2 linked regions of the Desulfosporosinus acidiphilus SJ4 genome follow. Each later gene encodes a partner of the first gene's protein in a complex. Links are inferred from orthologs where the notes say so. Each region holds a gene or a part of one and is shown on either strand. Other genes may lie near its edges.

The links.
Region 2: the proteins of DESACI_RS14340 (region 1) and nifU are in contact, whole or in part, in a solved structure (PDB 5XT5), measured with the Bacillus subtilis proteins. The link is inferred for Desulfosporosinus acidiphilus SJ4 from one-to-one orthologs.

The regions. Positions count from the first base shown.
Region 1 is NC_018068.1:3,159,740-3,173,341, forward strand. Bases 1-2,797 are described here. They hold DESACI_RS14340 (aminotransferase class V-fold PLP-dependent enzyme), read left to right. Parts: upstream 1-639; coding sequence 640-1,956; downstream 1,957-2,797. Other genes in these bases: pepT (peptidase T), read right to left, coding at 1-215; DESACI_RS25550 (hypothetical protein), read right to left, coding at 355-489; DESACI_RS14345 (DsrE/DsrF/DrsH-like family protein), read left to right, coding at 2,019-2,501; DESACI_RS14350 (ribonuclease H1 domain-containing protein), read right to left, coding at 2,502-2,797. In the rest of the region: more of DESACI_RS14350, read right to left, coding at 2,798-3,134; DESACI_RS14355 (AbrB family transcriptional regulator), read left to right, coding at 3,348-4,007; DESACI_RS14360 (class I SAM-dependent methyltransferase), read right to left, coding at 4,260-4,979; DESACI_RS14365 (glycoside hydrolase family 94 protein), read right to left, coding at 5,035-13,602. UniProt on the Bacillus subtilis protein: Type II cysteine desulfurase that acts as the initial step in the SUF-like Fe-S cluster assembly pathway.
Region 2 is NC_018068.1:3,600,832-3,610,250, reverse strand. Bases 2,115-4,868 are described here. They hold nifU (Fe-S cluster assembly scaffold protein NifU), read left to right. Parts: upstream 2,115-3,179; coding sequence 3,180-3,557; downstream 3,558-4,868. Other genes in these bases: DESACI_RS16485 (PRC-barrel domain-containing protein), read left to right, coding at 4,741-4,868; mnmA (tRNA 2-thiouridine(34) synthase MnmA), read left to right, coding at 3,564-4,667; nifS (cysteine desulfurase NifS), read left to right, coding at 2,115-3,060. Also shown: DESACI_RS16510 (replication-associated recombination protein A), read right to left, coding at 1-1,126; DESACI_RS16505 (RrF2 family transcriptional regulator), read left to right, coding at 1,389-1,841; more of nifS, read left to right, coding at 1,876-2,114; more of DESACI_RS16485, read left to right, coding at 4,869-5,235; DESACI_RS16480 (hypothetical protein), read left to right, coding at 5,232-5,426; DESACI_RS16475 (AI-2E family transporter), read left to right, coding at 5,731-6,789; alaS (alanine--tRNA ligase), read left to right, coding at 7,098-9,419. UniProt on the Bacillus subtilis protein: Part of the SUF-like system that mediates the biosynthesis of iron-sulfur (Fe-S) clusters. Acts as a sulfurtransferase and thus transfers sulfur from SufS to SufB.

The sequences.
Region 1 (13,602 bases):
AAAGAAGGAATTTGTCTTGTCGTATTTGCGGGCAAATGGGCCATAACATAACCCTTTTCGTCCACAGATGCATCGTCCAAGCCCATGGCCTTTAATTCTCCAGCAAGAATTTTAGCTAATTCTTGCTGACCGGGAGTTGTGATCACTGAAGCATCTTCATCAGATTGTGTATCATATGTAACATACTCTAAGAATCGCTCGGTAACGCTCTTCATTATGAAGCCTCCATTTACACCATTTCTAGTTTTATCATTTGTTCCTATCATTTAAATATATCGATATCTGTCCTAATTTGCAATCATGATATGATCTTTTCTAGAAATCAAGCCCCAGCCAATGGCTGAGGCTTGATTTCTAGAGATCACTATTAGAATTTTCTTTCATTTCCTTATCCTTCTTTTGATTCTGCTTAAATTCCGCACTCCGAGAATCATACTTGGCGCTTGCGAGGCCTTTAGGTCGTTTTTGGATTTCACCCGATTTTTTCATGTTTACCTCCATAACTTTTCGCAAGTAAATTTCAAACTTAGTATATACAGAGAGGAAAATATCATGTAGTTCTATTCTTCAGTCACCTTTCTCACCAACAATAATATAATGCTGACAGGAACCTAAACTTCAGCCGAAAGAGATGATTGCATGAACTATAAACTATCAGAATCGATTTATAGGCATCTTGTTATGGGTACAGACATGAAAATTCCCTTAGGCAATGGTGAATGGGCAACAAGCATCAACTTTGATAATGCGGCCTCAACTCCGCCTTTTGTTTCAGTCATGGAGGAAATCAATCGCTTCGCGCCCATGTATTCCTCTGTTCATCGAGGGACTGGCTATAAGTCACGGTATTCTTCCCAGCTCTACGAAGAAGCTAGATCAGAGGTCCTCAATTTTGTCAATGCTGACCCTGTCAACGATACCGTGATTTTTGTTAAAAATACCACGGAAGCCATTAATAAATTGTCCTATCGTCTCTGGGAAGATAATAAAAAAAGTATCGTCTTATCAACATGGATGGAACATCACTCCAATGATTTGCCTTGGAGAAACAAGTTTCAGGTAGATTATGTTGAGGTAAACTCTCAGGGAAAACTTAACTTGACAGATTTGGAACATAAATTAATGCGCTATAAGGGCAAGGTAAAATTAGTCACAGTGACAGGGGCTTCCAACGTAACCGGCTATATCAACCCGATACATAAAATAGCCGAATTAGCTCATCAGTATCGAGCTAAAATCCTAGTTGACGGTGCTCAAATGGTGCCTCATACTCTTGTCAACATGAGACCGCAAAATCCACTTCAGCGTATAGATTATCTGGCATTTTCCGCTCACAAAATGTATGCTCCCTTTGGCAGCGGTGTCTTAATCGGACCGCGCGAAACGTTCCAAAAGGGTGTCTCGGAAATGGTGGGAGGAGGAACTGCCGAGATCGTAACCCACGATTGGGTTATCTGGAACGACCCTCCTCATAAGGACGAGGCAGGCTCTCCAAATGTCATGGGCGTGGCCGCCCTTGTCGCCGCGATAAAAACGTTGTGCGCTCTGGATATGAGAAAAATTGATCACTACGAATACCAACTTGCAGAATATGCCTACTCAGGACTGAAATCCATTCCGGGGATTACTCTCTATACCCAATATAGCCCAGGTGAACCCCATATAGGCGTTATCCCCTTCAATGTCAAAGGTCTGCACCATGAGCGGGTTGCTTCAATCCTTTCTCAGGAAGCAGGTATTGCCGTTCGGACAGGTTGTTTCTGTACCCAACCCTACATCCAAAAATTATTGGCAATTTCCCCTAAACAAATGGAGTATTACAAAAAGAGCAGGAGTACTTCCCGCCCCGGTGTCGTAAGGATAAGTTTTGGCCTTTATAATAATTTCAATGAGATTAACAATCTCCTGCAAACCCTGGAGCAAATCGTCAGACACCCCACAATGATCATCTCCTAAGTTATACTATTTGAATTTTTACTTATAATAGCATTAGTGAAACGATAGTTAAGGGGGTGTACATGTTGGAAGAAAAAAAGATGAATATTCTTATGTTCAGCGGTGATTATGACAAAGCCCTAGCCGCCCTGATTCTGGCGAATACCGCCAAAGAATTAGGAGTTAATGTAAGTATGTTTTTTGCCTTCTGGGGATTATTTTTAGTAAGAGATCCTGCTAAATCATCGCTGGAAGATAAAACAGCTTTTGAAAAAATGTTCGGCTTCGTTACACCCAAAGGACCGGAAGAATTACCGCTTTCCCGCATGAATATGGCAGGATTGGGAAAACAAATGCTCCTGGAAATGATGGATGATGACCAAACCCCGACACTAACCGATTTCCTCAATGGAGCCAGAAAAAAAGGGGTAACTTTTTTTGGTTGTAAACTTTCCGTGGATGTTATGGGGTTTAAAGAAGATGAGTTGCTGCCGGAAGTCCGGATCATAACTGCTAAGGAATACCTAAAAGATGCTTTAGAGTCAGATATGCAGCTCTTTATCTAATCAATTTGTCATAATTCCCAAGGCCTCTTTGGCCAGCCGGTCTGCGTAATCGTTAAATCGATTTCCGCTGTGACCGGCTACTTTTTCGAAACTGTAAAGATCTTGATGTTGGCGCATAAACGCAACATAAGCTTGTGTAAACTTGTTCTTAGCTTGCCAAGCTCCTGTAACCCAATGAGCAATTCCGGAGTAATCATGATAAATTCTGATCCGTGCCTTAAGACTCTCAGCCCTTTTTACCGCATGAATGACCGCAGCTATCTCTCCGGCAACATTTCTCATAACAGCAGCTTCAAGATTTTCCCCGCAGCCTTTGCCTTCAAAAACGGCCTCGTCTTCCTTGACAAAAACATAACCATAGGAATACTTCCCATCCCGATAACTGCCGTCAGTATACACCTCATAATCGTAGTCCCTGAGTGACTGAACCAACCTGTCTTCCGGAGATTCCAGGGTACTCGCCCCTGACACCACTTCCCCATGATTTTGCCAGACGAGTGCTTCCTCTTTTGTTTCAAATCCTCTATAAACCGCTCCTTTATATCCTTTAACAGCGGCTTGACACTCAGGCCAATTATCAAAAACACCCGTTTTGAAGCCAGCTTTGACAACATAGAAGTTCTTTTTCCCCAAATCTGCCGTCCCCTTTTATTAATATGAAGTCTCAAATCTTAACTTTCATTATATTATAAGATTAGAATAAAGTAACGAATCAGAATTTATCAGAATAATCTAAATATTATGTACTATGCAGAAGGAAAACTGACGTCTTGGTTGAAATTATAGGAGAGCGGATTTCAAACTTACCAAAGATTACGATGAAAGGAACTAAAAGGGGGAAAAACTATGGAAACTTATCGAGTGAAGGTCGGAGCGGAAGGGGAAATTCTTTTGCCCCTGGAATTGAGAAATCTCTTTGGCATTGCCGCGGAGGATACTTTAGATTTATGTGTTGATTCTGAAGGCAAAGTATTCGTACGAACTGCTGAACGTTCGGTCGGGCCACTTTCTGATTTTTTCGAAGATCTAATCATTGGGGAGTTACATGGTGCCGGATATACTGGGGATGAACTCAAGACCAGATTATTAGAATGTAAAATCAAATTAAGTACAGTTCTTGACCGTATGTCGGAAGAAGGACATCGAGCTCATAAAAATTCTCAATCAGTAAATTGGCGTTTCGTGCAAAATACTCCCTGGGTTAGTTCCAATGCACCTCAGGATTCTTATCAAGTAGTCTTGACGACACGCGGGATCCACGATTTAGCCGTCCTTCATCAAGCAGAACTTAAAGAAATCCCGGCAGTTTTAAGCCGTCTTGAGGAAGACCCTTTTGGATTTAAAAGGCTGAAAGGTCCCTATTATGAAACATATCGTGTTTCCTTCCGCAGCGGGATCAAGGAATATCGGGTTATTTACACGATCTTCGGCCCCGAAAATCTTGTCGTGGTCTTGACGGTCGGGGAACGTGAAGCAATTTACAAAAGGTTAAATGGAATCGCTTAAGGGATATTCGGATAGGCAAGCCAATTGAACCTAAGCTTTTAGTGAACTCATTCAGTTAAAGCTGAACATCGGGGCTTCAGATGAGAACTCTACACCACCTGAAGTTTACGAAGGATCCTCCCGTACTTATAGAATTGAGGGTCTTAAAAACTGAATAAGCCTCAAGTAATTTTAATATTAAGCTATGCCAATAACCTTTTTATTTAGTGAAAAAGCCAGGCGCTATGAAAAATGAGCCTGGCTTTTCCGCTCTTATTTTGCTAAGCGAGCCGCTAATATAGTGGCAGGAGAGTCATTGGTCCAGGGCTGTCTTTCATAGTTTCCCCACACCCCGGCTATCTCCCAATCCTCTTCCTCAAAGGCTTTAATTAGGCTTGAACACGATACAGGATATAGACAATTTACACCGGAAACCTGTTCCCTGGCATCGGGGAAGGTTAGTTTCATGGTGAAATCTATGCGGCCATCTGAACGAAATGAGTAGGATCGCTGAAAGGTCAAATTTGGAGTTTGAATTAGCGGCAGCTCCGTAACGTGCTTAGCAAGAATCCGGTCATAATTAACAGTTTGCACGAGGGCGTAAGCAGCTTTCCGCCGAAACTGAGCTAGAACCTGTTTTAATTCATTTTCCTCGGACACATGAGCCAGAGTGTTTCCCAAACAGACTATCCCGTCAAAATTCTGCCCTATACTTCTGAGATCACGCATATCTCCTATTGAAAACGTTGCGGAATTTTCCAGTTCCCGAGCCTTTCTGCGGGCGATTTCGATCATTTCAGGACTTAAGTCAATACCGTGCACCGCTCTTTCCTTCTGAGCAAATTCTAAAGCTAACGTACCCGTGCCGCATCCCACATCGAGGATCGAAGTCATTGATTCCTGGTCAAAATAAGTTTGGAGAAATGTCTTCTGGGCCCCTTTAAACGGAAAAATTTCGTCGTAATACTCCGCCAGCCTCTGATAAAAACCCAACCTCTGTCCCCCTCTTTCTCTTTCAATTATCCTTGATGATTGAAGTTCATGTTTTCTACATAGTTAGACGTATAGTATGAACTTGACCATCATCCTTGAGTAAAATAACCGGCTCCTCTAATAGTTCGTCATCACAGATAATTGTTTCAAATCCTGTCATCCTCTCTTGCGGATTCTCGATGACGATTTCGTATTTTGTGGAGAAATAAGTATAGGTCAAACTGAAACCCTTCCAATGGCTGGGTATGCACGGCTTGAGAATCAACCTTTCACCTTGCCGCCGGAAACCCAAGATTCCTTCAAGTCCGGCCTGATATAACCACCCTGCAGCTCCAGTATACCAGCTCCAGCCGCCGCGGCCAACATGGGGGTGAATAGCATAGACATCCGCAGCAACGACATAGGGCTCAACTTTATAGCGATTGACCTCATTTTCCGTTCGCGCATGATTGATAGGATTCAGCATATGAAACAATTCCATAGCCTTATCCCCTTCCCCAAGGGTTGTGTAAGCCAATACGGCCCAGATAGCCCCATGAGTATATTGCCCGCCGTTTTCCCGGACTCCTGGAACATAACCTTTGATATATCCGGGGTCTGGCAGCGATTTGTCAAAGGGAGGTGTCAACAGCAAGAGGATTCCATCGTCTTTGCGCCATAAATAATGTTCCAAAGCCAACATTGCATCTAAGGCACGAGTGGGCTTTGCTGCCCCGGAAATGACCGACCAAGACTGAGCAATGGCATCAATCTGACACTCTGTGTTGCGAGTTGAGCCTAAAGGAGTTCCGTCATCAAAATAGGCACGCCGGTACCATCCTCCATCCCAGCCGTGTTTTTCGAGAGAATCCTGAAGTTCTTCAGCAATCCTGCGATAGTCTTCTCCTCTTTCCCTGTCCTGACGCTCCAGGCATATTGAAGAGAAGTGCATTAAGGTTGAATATAAAAACCATCCCAACCAAACACTTTCCCCCCGGCCCTGGGGCCCAATTTGGCTGAATCCGTCATTCCAGTCTCCGGAACCAATCAAAGGCAGCCCATGTTCACCAAAGCGCATTCCATGTTCAAGCGCTCGAAGACAGTGTTCATAGACAGTTCCCATCTCCGGAGAAACATTAGGAACAGAATAGCGCTCATCTTCTCCCTTTTTTAGTGGCTCATCATCCAGGAACGGCGTCATTTCATCCAAGACTCCGCTATCCCCGGTACGTTCAATATAATGAGCCGTTACGAAAGGAAGCCATAGCAAATCATCCGAGAATCTTGTTCGAATTCCTTTACTCTTTCCCTCATGCCACCAGTGTTGTACATCACCTTCCCTAAATTGATGGGCGCAATGCAGAACAATTTGCCGCCTTGTCATTTCAGGGGACGTATAAACTAAAGCCATGACATCCTGAAGTTGATCTCTGAAACCATAAGCTCCTCCGGACTGATAAAATGCGGATCTTGCCCATATCCTGCAGACCATGGTTTGATAAAGGAGCCACTGGTTCAAAAGTAAATTCATGGACATATCTGGAGTTTCGACCCGAATTTTACCCAGTAAGACGTCCCAATAGTTTTTAACATTTTCCAGTTCTCCACTCACCTTTTCTAAAGTTCCAAACTTTTCTCTGATTTGTTCAACCTCTTCCCGCTTCTGAGCATCCCCTAATAAAAAGGTCATTGTTTTTACTTCTCCCGGGGCGATTGATACCTTAATTTGCATAGCGGAACAAGGATCAAGGCCTGATCCGCAGGTACCTGAGAAGCTTTCCATCTTTAAGCCCGCAGGATCTGCCAGACTTCCGTTTCGCCCGATAAATTCTGACCGATCCCCGGTATAACTCTCCACGTCACCGCCGGTGACCGTCAAAAAAGCTTCTCGACCTGCAAATTCTTCTTGGTAACTGTTACGGACTAAGAAGGCCTGATTCTCTTCATCATATTCCGTGACCAAATACGGGGCAGTCAGTTCCCGAGCCACTCCCAAAACCCATTCGACGTAGCAGACTACGTCTAAATGCATTGTTTGTTGAGATATATTTGAAAGCGTCAAATCGGTGATTTTGACAGGTTCCTCAACAGGTACAAACAGCCTCAGCGTTTGCTTTAGGCCGTGGCTGCAGTGTTCGAAAACCGAATATCCTTGCCCATGACGAATTGTATAGATCCCTTTCTCCCGCCTTGGCTTAGCCGTCACGGACCAAAATTCACCCGTTTCGACATTCTTTAAGTAAATGGCTTCCCCAGGAGGATCAAGAACCGGATCATTAGACCAAGGAGTCAATTTATACTCCCTGCTGTTCATAGACCAGGAATAACCCGCCCCCGCCTCAGAAACCTGGAAACCAAACTTTGAGTTAGCAATGACATTAATCCAGGGAAGAGGGGTATTCCTACCTTCCTGAAGCTGGATAACATATTCTTTCCCATCATCACTAAAGCCTCCATATCCGTTCGGGAAGGTTAAAGGGCTTAAGGTTCGGTCAAAGGATTCTGGGAATTTATTTTCCTGGGAAGTTTCTATGGCGACATCTTCAAAGTCACTGGCAGCTTTCGTGCTGTGGTTTATTGGGGCCTCAGTGATTAATTTGCTCTTCTTGCGAACCTGAAGAGAACAAGATCCTCCTTCACCGCTGAAAATTATTCTTGCTACGGTATAAAGCAATCTTAAATCATCCGGGTACACATGCCCTTTTTGCAGGATAAAAACTCCACCGGGTTGATTTAAGCGATCCCTCGCATGTCCCATAGAAACTAAATCCCTTAAATTATCTTGAAAGGCCTGTACATAACCGCTCTCATCTTCGTTCAGAATCACCAAATCAGCATATAATCCCTTTAAGCTCCAGTATTCATGGATAGTGAGCAGGCGGCGAACTAAATCCAAATGTTCTTCCCGATCAACCCGAACAAGCACAATGGGAAGATCTCCTGAAATAGCATAGGGCCATAAAGATGACTGTCCTTTACAATTCTTTTCGATATAGTCCGCCACATCTCTGCGACACGGGCTGAGAAAGAGGAGATGACCTCCGAGACTTAGACCTTCATTGGCTTGTGCTGCTGTCAGGTTAAGATGGCGAAGTTCCATTTTACAGTGTGTCCAAGCCAGCTCAAAAGCCCTATTCACAGAAAGTGGATCACGATATTTCTCAGAAATTCGGATTATTTCCTCTTGGTTATCCGCATAACCTACCGAAAAGGAAACCCTGGCAGTCTGTCCCGGACCAATTCTAACTCGCTGCCGCAGGCTCATGATCGGATCAAGAACTGCTCCCACCGTATTGGACAACGGACGATTGGCATCTAAAGCCTGGGGCTTGGCAAGGCTTCTCCCCCGTCCGATAAATCGTGCCCGGTCTGTCTCATATTGCAGGGCACCAACTTTATCCCCCTCTGTCGCTACCGTATGCATCAACCACAAACGCCGCTGGTTTTCTTTGCGGGGACGGCGGGAGGCAAAGAGCGCTTCGTTCTGGAAATCTGTTTGAATAAATAGATTGCCAAAGGCAGGATGCGCTATATCATCGTTCGCCCTGGCCAACACCACTTCAAAATAGCTGGTGATTTCCAGGACGCGCTCAAACTTACTGTGATTCGTCAGGGAAATACGCCTGATTTCGGTTTGATCTTCAGGAGAAACGACGATTTCAGTTTTCGTCGTAAGGTTCCCGTCTTTACGAAAATACTCCACCCGATCAGGTGCGTAGGTTACCTTGTAGTCCTCCCCACTGTACCGGCAAGGCTGAAATGCCGCTGACCAAAAATCACCTGAATTTAAGTTTTGGATGTAAAAATACATGCCCCAAGCGTCTCGGGTCACATCCTCCCGCCAGCGCGAAATACTGATTTCGCGATATCTACTAAACCCAGACCCTGAATTTGTCACCATCACAGAATACTGCCCATTGGAAATACAATGCGTTACCGGTATAGGACTCATGGCGGTATGCAGGAAAATTGACTGATTCTTCTCCGTAGGAGAATCTTGATCCTGCTGTTCTGCTCTAACCTGTTCACTCTCCGGTTGAGATACAAGGGATACCGCAGAAGGCAGTCTTTCTTGCAGAAGAAGCTCTGAGGCCTGAATAAATGCCTCACTGTGCATGCGCCTCTGCATACTGTCAGCAAATAAAACATTGTCCAGAGCTAGAAAACTCATTCCTTGATGATGGGCCATGAAACTCTTAATCAGCTTATAGGATCCCCCCACAGGTATTCGGTCGGTTGTAAAATCAACAGCTTCGTAAAGTCCATAACGACCGCCAAAGCCCTGATGACTCATACTTGAAATATTCGCCAGAGCCTCCCGAGGAGAAACCATCAGTGCCAGGAAACTGGCATAAGGTGCAATCACCAAATCCTGTATTAAACCCCGTTTTAACCCTAATCCAGGAACTCCAAAGGCTTTATATTGATAATTAAGCTGTGGATCAAAAGCATAAAAGCCTGACTCGGAAATTCCCCAAGGCAAATTATGTTCCCCGGCATACTTTCTTTGAACTTCAACCACCGAATGATAGGTTTCATCCAATAACGTACCCTCATAGTTTCTCATGACCAGCAGCGGCATTAAAAACTCAAACATTGTGCCGCTCCAAGAAACGAGACTTCTTTCTCCTTTAGCTAAGGTCAAAGTACGTCCCAGCCTGAACCAATGACTATGGGGAATATCTCCTTTGGCTATGGCAATAAAGCTCGCTTGTCGAGCCTCAGAGGCTAATAAATCATAATAGGACTTGTCAAGCGTGCTGTCTCCAATGCGATAGCCAATCGAGAAGAGTTGACGTTTCTCATCAAATAAGGGACGAAACTCCGTAGCTAAAACCATCTCTTCGAGCCATTGTTCTAGTTTTCTGGACTTGAGGATCAAGTTTTTAATTTTTTCCAAAGCAGTCTTTATCCGTTCTTCAATCTCCGGCATAAAATTCCCTGTGTCCAACCCCCGGGAATAGTACAGAGAAAGATCATGGAAAGTGCAAGATTGAAGATCGGCATCCATTTGCTTGTTTACGGATTCCTGAAGGGACGTTTCATTAAACCACGGAAAATAATCTTGAATTTCCTGGCGAAAAGAAGAAATCATCGTATCCAGTTGTTGAGCCCAGTATTTGACGTCTTCCGGCCATTTCTCGCTCGAATAAGCTTTCGGCCAAGACGATAAGAGAGCGCTCCATGTTTCGAGGCCCCAAGACTTATCAGAACTCTCTAAAAGCTCATGAAGTGATCTTTCAAAATCAGTAAATACTTCTATATCCTCTTCACCGGCAGCTTGCTTCAAAAGGATTAACGTATCTTGTAAAGCAGACAAATAGTCAGGCTTTAAAACCGGCTTTTCGAGGGATTCGCTGATTCCTGACTTCAACGTCACCAAATATAATACAAAATTTCCGCTGTCTACCGTTGAAATATAACTTGGTTCCAAAGGTTGAAGGGTAAGAGTATTATACCAATTGTAAAGATGCCCTTTCCAATGCTCAAGCTTCTGTATAGTCCGCAGCATAGTTTCAATTCTTTGGATGGCTGTTTCTAAGGGTATATAGCCAAAGTCTCTGGCTGCAATATTGGCAAGTAAAGCCAAACCAATGTTGGTTGGAGATGTTCTATGGGCAATACCATTAGGCGGATCAATTTGAACGTTATCGGGCGGAAGCCAATGCTCATTCTCACTCACAAACTCTTCAAAAAAAGCCCAGATCTTTCTGGCCCAAAGCCTTAAAGACTGCTGTTCATCCGCAGAAAGCAATTCCTTATGATGCCGTTTCGGAAGACTAACTCTATAGGCACACCAAAGGGAAAAAAGCCAGAGAATCGCTAAAGGAGTAAAGCCTATCAGTCGCGCAGGGTAAATAAACGCCAACAGTAAAAAAACAACCATCGCATAGACGACGACGGACTTCATGGCTCCTAAAGTGGCTCTAAAGCCTAAATCTATACGCTTTTCAGTATCTGCAGCCGTTTCCCATTCCAGCATATTGCGGTGAGAAATAAACTGCCGGTATAAGCTCCTTAAGATAGCATCGCACATGGTATAGGATTGATAGGGCAACAGCAGAAACTGCAGCCCAAATTGTTCGGCAAGAGTCACGGAATCATGTGCAAGGTCTGTCCCTTCTTTTCCAATTGAGAAAAGCATATTGAATAGGCACAAGATCATTGGCCATAGAATTCCTAAAGCAGCCAGTCCGGTCCAAACCCAGGGATTCCCAGGCAGAACTAAGAAGCCTAAAGTCAAGAGCAATAATTGAGCCGGACTTTCCAAACTTCTCCTTAAGTTATCAAAGATCTTCCATTTTGCAATGAAAGGCAGCGGTCGAAAAAGCCAAGGAATAAGCTGCCAATCTCCTCGAACCCAGCGATGTTGCCGCCGCAGGAAAGCACGATAGGTCGAAGGATAACCATCAACTAATTCAATATCCGTCACAAGGCCTGCCCGTGCATAAATGCCTTCGATCAAATCATGACTGAGAATCGTATTTTCCGGAAAGGTGTCTTGGGTCACCTGCTTAAAAACCTCAACCTCATAAATACCCTTGCCTGTAAAAATTCCTTCGCCAAATAAATCTTGGTATAGATCGGATATAGCATGAGTATACGGATCTACACCGACTCTTCCAGAATAGATACGTGAGAATTCTGTTGCTCCGGCACTTAAAATTGAAACGCCTACTCGAGGCTGGAGGACTCCGTATCCTTGGACTACTCTCGTTCTGTCTTCATTTAGACGGGGAGCATTGAGCGGATGGGCAAGCGTTCCAATGAGCTTTTTGGCTGTTCCTTGAGGTAATTTAGTGTCGGCATCGAGAGTTATGACGTAACGAATACTTGGAAGAATTGTTAAATCGCCAATTTGGACGTCATAACTTGTTTCACCGGCTTGACGCAAAAGCGAGTTGAACTCCATGAGTTTTCCCCGTTTGCGTTCCCAACCCATCCAGACTCCTTCCGCAGGATTGAATAAACGGTGTCGATGAAAAAAATAAAACCGGTCCTGGTTATATTTTTGATTGAGATTTTGGATTCCTTCAATGGCAGAAGCTACAATTTCTTCATCACCGGGGATCGTCTGGGAGGAAGCATCCACAAAATCACCCAGCAAGGCAAAATATAAGTTATTATCCCGGTTAGCTAGAAAATAGACTTCCATTTCAGCGATGAGTTCTTTAACTCGGTCAATACTCGAGAGAAGAGTAGGGACAACAACCATTGTCCTAAATTCATCGGAAATCCCATCTCGTAACTCCAACTTAGGCAAAAATGTGGGATTAAATAGTTTGCTTATTAACCAGTTGACCGTGGGAATGATTAAACCGCTGGCCCAAATGAAGAGGGTTAATAGCAAAACAAGATAGCTGACAGAGAATGGGTTTATTCGCTGAGCGTAAGACAAACCCCAAAGAGTCAGCAAGCCGGTTCCAAGGATTAGACTTCCGAAATAATACAAACGGGGGCTTTTGCGGATGGTATGACGAAGTTTGTTAAGAACACTTAAATTGGCTCCGAAATCCTGTTTTAATTCTCGTTCTAGACTATCTCTGCCAGAACCCAGCAAATCATACCCTATATGGGAAGCTAAAGCGTCTTCTCGTTCTTGAGCTTTTTCTGCCCTGGAAAGCACTTTGCGGGCCACAACGAGTTCAGAGGTGTTAAAATTCTTCGCGATTTCCTCCACTTCATGACGATAGGCATCACGAGAATCGAAATCCATTTGGCCATATATTTTGATTGGATCTCTTGCAAAAATGCTTTCCACTAAACTGACTTCTTCGAAAAATATAGGCCAGTTTTCAGCCGCAATAAAATGAATGCTTGTAATTGCATGTCCCATGGATACTTGATACATCGTTTGTCGCTGACGTTCAAGTTTGGCTAATTCCTCGATAGTAGTATCTTGTTTGGCAACGACCCGATCAATCCAATGCAGTAAAGGTGCCCCTTCCACACCAAATTCACGTATCCGTCGTAAAATTTGTTCAGCATAAGCTGAAGAGTATTCTTCCTCAGGACTTAAGGTTTTTAACACCTCATCCCAATTCGTTCTGTCATGGTCGGTTTCCAGCAGAGGCAGAAGCCATTGATCAGCCCTTTCTCTTTCTGTCTGAGTGAATAAAATTTGTTCCGCCAATCTCCTAATGTTCTCGAGAATTACAATTCTAAGCATGGTTGGTATTGCCCATAATTCTCCGCTCGATAGGGGTATATGCCGTTGATAGGCATTAATAAACGCCTTAAGAGTGTCCCTTTGCAACTGGCTGTCCGTATGCTCAATCAGCTCAACCAACAGGGCATACACTCTGGGATAACCCATAAAGTCACCACTTGAATTTCTGGGCAGTTGGCGCTCAAAACTCAAAGGAAGACTTTCGGTGATATCCTCCTTTAGTCCTCGCAAACTATAATAATTGTCCAAGAACCATTCCGTTGCCGGAATGGTATCTTTAGTACGAGCACCATAATCAGAAATCTCGTGATAAGCACGTTCCAAGAACTTAATATTTTGTTTAACCCTTGGCAGCAAAGTTCGCTTGGGCTGTTGTGTAGTTTGATTGGAAGTGAAACGGGCAATTTCTTCCGCATGCTTCAGTAAATCTTCCCCATGAAGGGCAATATCCTTATAAGGCTTTTCTTTAATCAT
Region 2 (9,419 bases), 450 kb from region 1 along the record:
TGCTGCTTCGCAGGTGGAGGGGAACCTCCCCTGTGGGATGCTTTTTTACATAGGCAAGAGCGTTGTCGATGCCTTCCACAGTGCTATTGCTTTTAGGTGCGGTTGCAATGGCTAAGACCGCCTGGGCCATCGGGATTCTTGCCTCTGGCATCCCAACCCATTCCAAGGCATTGGCGGCGGCCTGCGCCTGAAGCATAACCAGGGGATCGGCAAGGCCGACATCCTCTGAAGCATGAACGATAATTCGGCGCATAATAAAACGAGGGTCTTCGCCTGCTTCCAGCAAAACAGCGAGCCAATAGAGAGCGGCATCGGGGTCCGAACCACGCATACTTTTAATAAATGCGGAAATGATGTCATAATGGTTATCCCCGGATTTGTCGAAACGCAGTGCTCTTTGCTGAATTGATTCTTCAGCTATTTCCAAAGAAATATGACGAATTCCCTCCGCTGCAGGAGTGGTCATCACGGCCAACTCCAAGGCATTCAGGGCTCTGCGCAAATCACCGTTGGCATAATTTAACCAATGCTCCCAGGCTTGGGGTGATATTTCAACTTTATACCTGCCTAAGCCGCGCTCCGCGTCATTTAAAGCCTTTTCCAGGCCGAGACGAACTTCTGCGGAAGTAAGCAGTTCCAAATGAAACAATGTTGAGCGGCTGAGAAGTGCTGAATTTAACTCAAAAAAGGGGTTTTCGGTAGTTGCTCCAATGAAGGTAATGGTTCCATTTTCCACAGAGGGCAAGAGGGCATCTTGCTGACTTTTATTAAAGCGATGAACTTCATCGCAGAAGACTAAGGTCCGTTTTCCATAGAGGTGAAGATCTTCGCCGGCCTGTGATGTTATTTCGCGGAGTTCTTTAACACCTGAGGTAACAGCATTAATCCGCACAAAGTGCGAGGTGGTTTGGGAGGCAATTACTTGAGCTAAGCTGGTCTTGCCTGTACCGGACGGGCCGTAGAGAATCAAGGAAGAAATGCGGTCTGCTTCAATAGCGCGGCGGAGAAGTTTCCCCGGACCAAGGATGTGGCGCTGTCCAATATATTCATCGAGGGTTCTAGGGCGCATTCTTTCTGCGAGAGGCGCAACTTGATGTTGATCAAAGGTTGCTGAGAATAAATTCATTGGTTGAACGGTCCTTTCTAGGTACTATTAGAACGTTAAACTTGCATTATACACTTTCTTAGCATAAGTATTACTTAAATTATAGCACATGGTTTTCCAAGGCTTAAGGAGATTTTTACTATATCCTTAAGCTTATATGACCCCTGCTAAAAACAATAGTAAAAGAGTTGGATATAGCCTTGACAAATCCCGACTGTTTTAATAAGATATAGTTGAAAAAAGGTTATAGAACATTTAATCTTTCTTGGAAAGAGGTGAGGGTGTGAAACTCTCAACCAAAGGTCGATATGGTGTCAGGGCTATGTTCGATTTAGCCCAGCATATGGGAGATGGTCCCGTATCTTTAAAAAGCATTGCGGAAAGGCAAGGAATTTCTGAACATTACCTTGAGCAACTTATTGCGGGATTGCGTAAAGCCGGACTGGTGAAAAGCGTTCGAGGAGCGCAAGGGGGGTACTTATTAGGGAGAGAACCCGACAAAATAAAAGTCGGTGATATAATACGTGTTTTAGAAGGCCCTATTGCTCCCACAGAATGTGTTTCCGAGGAAGATCCGGAATGTTGTACTAAGGCGGAATATTGCATTACCCGGACGATTTGGGAGAAAGTTCGAAACTCGATAGCAGACGTTTTAGATTCAATCACGCTGGAAACAATGCTGGAAGATGCTCGAAAGCTTGAAACTGAACGCAGCTTGTATATGTACTATATTTGACCATTTAGCAGCAATAAATAAAGGGAGTGAGCCTATGCGGCGTGTTTATTTAGATCACAGTGCAACCACCCCGGTTGATCCGGAAGTAGCGGCTTTAATGATGACTTACTATACTGAGAAATATGGAAATCCCTCAAGTGTTCATAGTTTTGGCAGAGAAGCCAAACAGGCACTGGAGGAAGCCCGGCGTCAGGTTGCTGAACTAATCGGTGCTGAACCTTCAGAAATTACCTTTACCAGCGGAGGAACAGAGGCTGATAATCTGGCTATTCTAGGATCAGCAGAAGCCTTGAGTAAGAAAGGCAAGCATATTATTACGTCTTCGGTGGAACATCACGCTGTTCTCGAGACTTGCGAATATTTGGAGAAAAACGGTTTTGACCTAACAATTATTCCGGTAGATGAAGAGGGTATTGTTTCGGTCGAAAACATCAAGAAGGCTATTCGCCCGGACACAATTCTGATTACAATGATGCACGCCAACAATGAAGTTGGAGCAATTCAGCCTGTTGCCGAAATCGGCAAGCTGGCCAAAGAACACGGCATAGTTTTCCATGTGGATGCTGTTCAGTCTCTTGGCAAAATTCCCATTGATGTAAAAGCCATGAATATCGATCTCTTGACCATCTCAAGCCATAAAATCTACGGTCCTAAAGGGGTCGGAGCACTCTATATCCGTAAAGGAGTCCGGGTTGCTCCCCGGATTTATGGCGGCGGACAGGAAAAGAAACGTCGTTCGGGGACTGAAAATACACCGGGAATTATAGGCTTCGGCAAGGCTTGTGAACTTGCCGGTCAGCGAATAGCTGAAGATGCTCAGCGGCTCAGTAAACTTCGGGATAAACTTTTAAATGGCATTGTTGAGAAGATTGACTATGTCAAGATCAACGGACCTCTGGGCGAAAAGAGATTGCCCAACAATGTCAATGTCAGCATCCAATTTGTTGAAGGTGAGTCCCTGCTGCTTTCTCTCGATATGCTTGGAATTGCGGCTTCCAGCGGCTCGGCCTGCACCTCGGGTTCCTTGGACCCTTCCCATGTCTTGCTGGCAATGGGGTTAGTTCACGAAATAGCTCATGGTTCGCTGCGCTTTACTCTTGGACGTCAAAATACCGAAGAAGACATTGACTATGTACTTGAACAATTACCGAAGATCGTTGAGCGTTTGCGTATGATGTCCCCGCTCTACGATCAAGCGATGCACGCAAAGCAAGCATAGAAATTCGAATGACGCAAACTCAATTGAATCTAAATTAAAAGTCTCTGATGCTGTCAGAGAGCCAACTAGAAAATCATTCAAAGCAATTGTTGAAAAACGGATAAAGGAGTGGGTGAAGAATGTACACTGAAAAAGTGATGGATCATTTTACAAATCCTCGTAATGTAGGAGAAATTGAAAACGCTGACGGTGTCGGCGAAGTTGGGAATGCTAAATGTGGAGATATCATGCGTATTTACCTGGACGTAGAAGGGGATATTATAAAAGACGTTAAGTTTAAGACTTTTGGCTGTGGAGCCGCCGTTGCGACAAGCAGTATGGTTACGGAAATGGTTAAAGGAAAAACTCTTGAAGAAGCCTTGGAAATTTCCAATGCCGCTGTGGCCGAAGCCTTAGGCGGGCTGCCACCGGCAAAAATGCACTGTTCCAACCTGGCAGCCGATGCCCTTCATGCAGCCATTAAAGATTACCATGAAAAACAGGGAAAAAAGGAATAGGTGATTATGGCTCTGACAACAAAGCCTAAAGTTGTGGTTGGTATGAGCGGCGGTGTGGATAGTTCCATGGCCGCCGCTTTACTTAAAGAACAGGGGTATGAAGTGATTGGGGTAACTTTGCAGATCTGGGAATCGGCCGGACCGGAAGTAGAAGGCGGCTGTTGTACTATATCGGCTATTGACGATGCCCGGCGGGTTGCGTATCAACTGGGAATACCCCATTATGTTATGAATTTTCGCTCCTATTTTCAGGAATCAGTGGTAGACTATTTTACTAAGTCTTATTTGCAGGGAGAAACTCCTAACCCATGTCTGGCCTGCAATAAATATGTTAAATTCGGAGAAATGCTGCGCAAAGCTCGTGGCTTGGGAGCGGACTACATAGCAACAGGTCATTATGCCCAAGTATTACGCGACCCTGTCAGCGACCGCTTTCTGTTAAGTAAAAGTTCTGATGAACGTAAGGATCAAACCTATGCCCTCTATATGTTAAATCAAGAACAACTGGCGCATACAATATTCCCTTTGGGAGAGTATACGAAAGATCAAGTTCGTAAAATGGCCGGTAAATTGGGCTTAGGGGTCGCGAACAAACCGGACAGTCAAGAGATCTGCTTCGTACCTGATAATGACTACGCTTCATTTGTCCGCCAGCGATCCAACGCTAAGATTAAACCTGGGAATTTTGTAGATCTCCAGGGAAATATTTTAGGAAAACATCAGGGGATTATTCATTATACCGTTGGTCAGCGCAAGGGACTGGGGATTGCTTTTGGAAAACCCAAATATGTTATCGGTTTAAACCCCTCTCGTAATGAGGTTGTTTTGGGAGAAGACCAGGAGGTCTATTCCGACTCCCTTTGGGCAACGGATTTAAACTGGATTTCAATTTCCGATTTAAAAGAACCAATCAAGGTTAAAGCGAAAATTCGTTATAACTCTGCCGGGGCTGAAGCAACAGTAACTCCTTCAACTCACGGAAAGACTTCCGGTGTCCTAGTGAATTTTTCTGAACCTCAGCGCGCAGTGACACCAGGGCAAGCCGTCGTTTTTTATCAAGGAAATTTGGTTGTAGGCGGGGGCAAAATCACCTCAAAAACTGTTTATTAATTTTACCAATTTTATGAATGAATTTCTGAGTACCGGGGAAGAGTATAGTTAGGATTTCTTAGGAGGTGAAGAGGTGCGTCGCTCACGTGAGATTGTCGGTTTGCCGGTCTTGGATTTGAAAAATGGAGCCGCCGTCGGGTGGGTCCAGGATTTGGTCTTGGATACTACCAAGGATGAACTTGCCGGGATTCTCCTAGAAGGCGGGCATCTTTTTCACTCAACGAAAGGAATTCCCCGCAGGGCCATTGTGAGCGTGGGCAAGGATGCTGTAACAATCCAAGAAAAGAATTTGGAAGAACTCCAGGGAACACGATGGTCTGAAAAAATCGGGAACGAAGTCTATACCCAAGCTGGAGACTCAAGAGGAACGATTGAGGATATTTTTGTTGATGATTCCGCGGAAAAGTTGGTTGGCTTTGAGATCTCTGACGGACTCTTCGCAGACCTTCTTCATGGCCGGGGCACGATCCTGCGGCCGCACGTCATGATCGATGGGAAAGATATCTTAATCGTTGATAATCAAGTATCTCCCTTGGATCAAGCAAATGAAGGGGGCTTTCAATCATGAATTGTCCGGTTTGCTCAGGGCGCGCCATTGGTAAAGTAGGGGTTGAACAGTTCTATTGTTGGGATTGCTGTGTGGAATTCACAACCCAGACAGACAAAGTTGTCGTTTACGATTTGGCAGAAGACGGTTCGCTGGTTGCTTGGAATGACCCGTCTATAGCCCAGGAGACTTCCAGCGCAGTCGCAGAATAATTTTTCGAACCTCAAGGAGGTTAAAGGTAGCACGTTGATGGCAGTTTTAGGCCTTCGTGTGATTCTTGCAGGGCCTAAAAGCGGGTGACTGAAGCGTGGTATGAAGTTTCTAGAATCCGAGTTAAGGAAATGAATCTAATTTGGATTTGCTAAAGCGCGCGCTTGGCGCGCTTTTTTTATACTATCTGAAAGTATAACCTACGGTTAAATACTGCAAGAAGAGCTAATTCGTGCGAAGACAGTGTCTTCGCGCGCCAGTCAAGTTTTCTTTATACCATTATGATGAGCGAGGGCGTTATCCTTGATGAATGCGAATATAACCCATCCCTATTGGAAGAGGCTTCCTTGGAAATGGTTATTTGCCGTTTTCTGCCTTGCTCTGGGAATACTGGTGCTGATAAGAGTTCGAACGATCTTGGGCCCCTTTGTTTTGGGATTTTTGCTGGCCTATTTATTGAACCCCTTTGTTGAAGGGCTGGAGAGGTATGGAATTAGTCGTAATAAATCAATTGCTATAATTTTCACCGGAATATTATTTATTATTGCCATGACAATCTTTCTGGTACTTCCGACGATTTATACGGAACTAGGTAAGTTAGCTTCAATTCTGCCGGCCACGCTGCAGACAATGTCAGAACGAATCGATGAATTTCGTGAGCATTTTAAAGAAAGTGGATTGCCCAACAGGGTAGCTATCGTCATAGACCAACACCTTGGGCAGGGGGAAATTTTACTTGCTGAATGGCTCAAAAAGGTTATAGCCAGTTTACCCAGTGTTTTGTCCAGTGTGACGCTTTACATATTATCTCCGATGATTACTATCTATTTGTTGGCTGACTGGAAGAAGATCGGAATACGATTTTTCCGCTTGGTTCCTCAGCGCCAGCGTATGGGTTGGAGACGTTTGTGGCAAGACATAAGCCATACCGTGCGGCGATTTGTGAAGGGTAATCTGCTCGTGGCAGTAATTGTTGGATTCCTTATTGGGATCGGGGTAAAATTGGTGGGGATGGATTATGCCTTACTGATCGGCTTGTTGTGTGGGGTATTTGACTTAATTCCCTATTTCGGGCCTTTCATCGGAGCCGTGCCTTCAGTACTGCTAGCCTTAATTAAGTCTCCGGGAATGGCCTTAAAGGTAGTTCTGGTTATCTTGGTTGTTCAGCAGATTGAAGGAAATTTAATATCACCAAAACTGATGGGAGACAGTGTTGGACTTCACCCGCTGTGGATTATGTTTGTCCTGTTGGCCGGCGGCGAGGTAGCGGGGTTTTGGGGATTGTTGTTTGCAGTTCCTCTTGCAGCTGTCATTAAGGTTGTGATCAAGCACATCTATAATAAGCTTGTCTCATCCCGCGTTTAAGGTGGTTGACAAAGAACTCATTCCCTGTATATACTTTAGAAACAATGAGAATTTGTGTAAAACAATGAGAATAAATGTTTATCAGCCCGAAATTAAGCAGGGTAGCAGCTCTAAGACATCTCGTCCCTGACAGTAACAGGGAAGAGATTATTTTTTTATACCTGCCGCTTTCGCCGGAGGCTGCAAGAATGCTAATTCGTGCGAAGACAGTGTCTGCAAGTATGCTAATTCGTGCGAAGACAGTGTCTTCGTGAGCGCCAGCTAAGTTTTCTTTATTAGCGGGATGAAGCTAAAGGAGTGTTTAAGGAATGTATACAGGTAATGAATTAAGGGACATGTTTCGTAAGTTTTTTGAAGAGAGAGGGCATAAGATCTTACCTAGCGCTTCACTCATTCCCAAGGACGATCCAACCTTGTTATTAACGGTTGCGGGCATGGTTCCCTTTAAACCATATTTCCAGCGTCGCGTCGAGCCACCTTTTCCCAGAGCGACAACGGCTCAGAAGTGTGTCCGGACACCTGATTTAGAAGAAGTGGGGAAGACCGCACGTCACCATACATATTTTGAAATGCTGGGGAACTTTTCCTTTGGCGATTATTTCAAAAAGGAAGTTATTCCCTGGGCTTGGGAGTATGTTACTCAAGTCTTGAAGATTCCTGCAGAAAAACTTTGGATCACCGTTTATCCTGAAGATGATGAAGCCAGACAACTATGGATAGAGAAAGCAGGGGTTAAGCCGGAAAGAATTATCGGCGACCCGGAAAATTTTTGGGCCGCCGGCCCCACAGGTCCTTGCGGACCTTGTTCGGAAATCTATGTTGATCTCGGTGAGACCAGAGGGTGCGGTCGGCCGGAGTGCGCTGTAGGGTGCGATTGTGACCGCTTTTTGGAAATTTGGAATTTGGTCTTCATGCAGTATAATCGGGATGAAGCAGGCGTGTTAACGCCACTGCCTAAACAAAATATTGATACCGGGATGGGTCTTGAACGTATTGCCTCAGTCATGCAAGGGGTGGAGACTAACTTCGATACGGATTTGTTCCGACCCATTATCGATTTCGTTGCCGATCTTGCAGGCATTAAGTATAAGGAGAATCCTAAAAATGATCTGGCCTTGAAAGTAGTGGCAGATCACGTTCGGGCTATTTCTTTCATGCTGGCCGATGGCATACGACCGAACAATGAGGGGCGCGGGTATGTCTTGCGTCGGATTTTGCGACGGGCTGTTCGTTATGCGAAGCTTCTCGGAATAGATAAACCATTTTTAGAGTCAGTATTCCGAATTATTCAAAGAGATTATGCTCAAGCCTATCCGGAACTGAAAGACAATGAGAATTTTATTATTAATCATTTGAATTTAGAAGAGAAAAACTTTCAGGCTACCTTGGATCAAGGAACCCAAATGCTGCAAGAAAAGGTCAGGGAGCTTGTCGAGAAGGGTGAAACAGTTTTAGGCGGTTCCGATGCTTTCTACCTATACGAGACGTATGGCTTCCCGGTGGAGTTGACGGAAGAAATCCTAGCTGAGCAAGGACTTTCTGTGGACATGCCTTCGTTCCAGGCTTCAGCGGAAGAACATCGTCAGCGGGCTAAAGAACAGTCTCAGCAAATGAGGGCTGCCGCCGAAAGCGCGGATTTGATCCAAAGGGCCAAAGCCTTGGGAGTAACGCCTTTTCTCGGTTACCATCAAGTATCATGTGAGGCCAAGATCGAAGGCTTGTTTGTGGATGGAGACGAAAGGCAAGATGCCGGAGAAGGCGAAGAAGTGACAATTTTTCTCTCAGAAACTCCTTTCTACGCCGAGAGCGGCGGTCAAGTTTCAGATGAGGGTGTTCTGAGAACACCCCGTGCTGAGGCACGAGTCTTGGAGGTAAAAAAAGGAGTAACAGGTACCTTCTATCACCGTATTCAAATCCTCACCGGAGTGTTGCATTTGGGCGAAACGGTGGAAGCCGTCGTTAAAACATCTGCGCGTTCTGCGACAGCACGGCATCACAGTGCTACGCATCTTTTGCAGGCGGCACTGCGTTCTGTTCTGGGAGAGCATGTACAGCAAGCCGGATCTCTGGTGACACCTGAACGCTTGCGTTTCGACTTCACTCATTTTTCGCCGCTTACCCCTAGTGATTTAAAAGCAGTTGAAGGATTAATTAATGAAGCAATTTTAAAGAATATGAACGTTGATGCAACGGAAATGTCGTTGGATGAGGCTAAAAAGAGCGGGGCTACTGCTCTTTTCGGAGAAAAATATGGCGATACAGTACGTGTTGTAACTATGGGAACCTTTAGTAAAGAATTGTGCGGCGGGACTCATGTCCACAGCACCGGTGAAATCGGGCTGGTCAAAATACTCAGTGAAGGCGGGATTGGGGCTGGTTTGCGCAGAATCGAAGCAGTAGCCGGCTTAGAAGCTTTAGCTTATCTTCGTTCTCTTGAAGAGCAAGTAACAGAAGTCGCTCAGGCCCTGAAGGCTCAACCGGCCGATGTAGGCAAACGCGTTCAAGGTTTAGTGACCCAAGTTAAAGATCTGGAACGAGAGGTATCCCATCTTCAAGCTAAATTGAGTAAAAACGAAGCGGAAGGGTTATTAGGCAAAGTCGTCGAGATTGAAGGGATTTCTGCTCTTGCT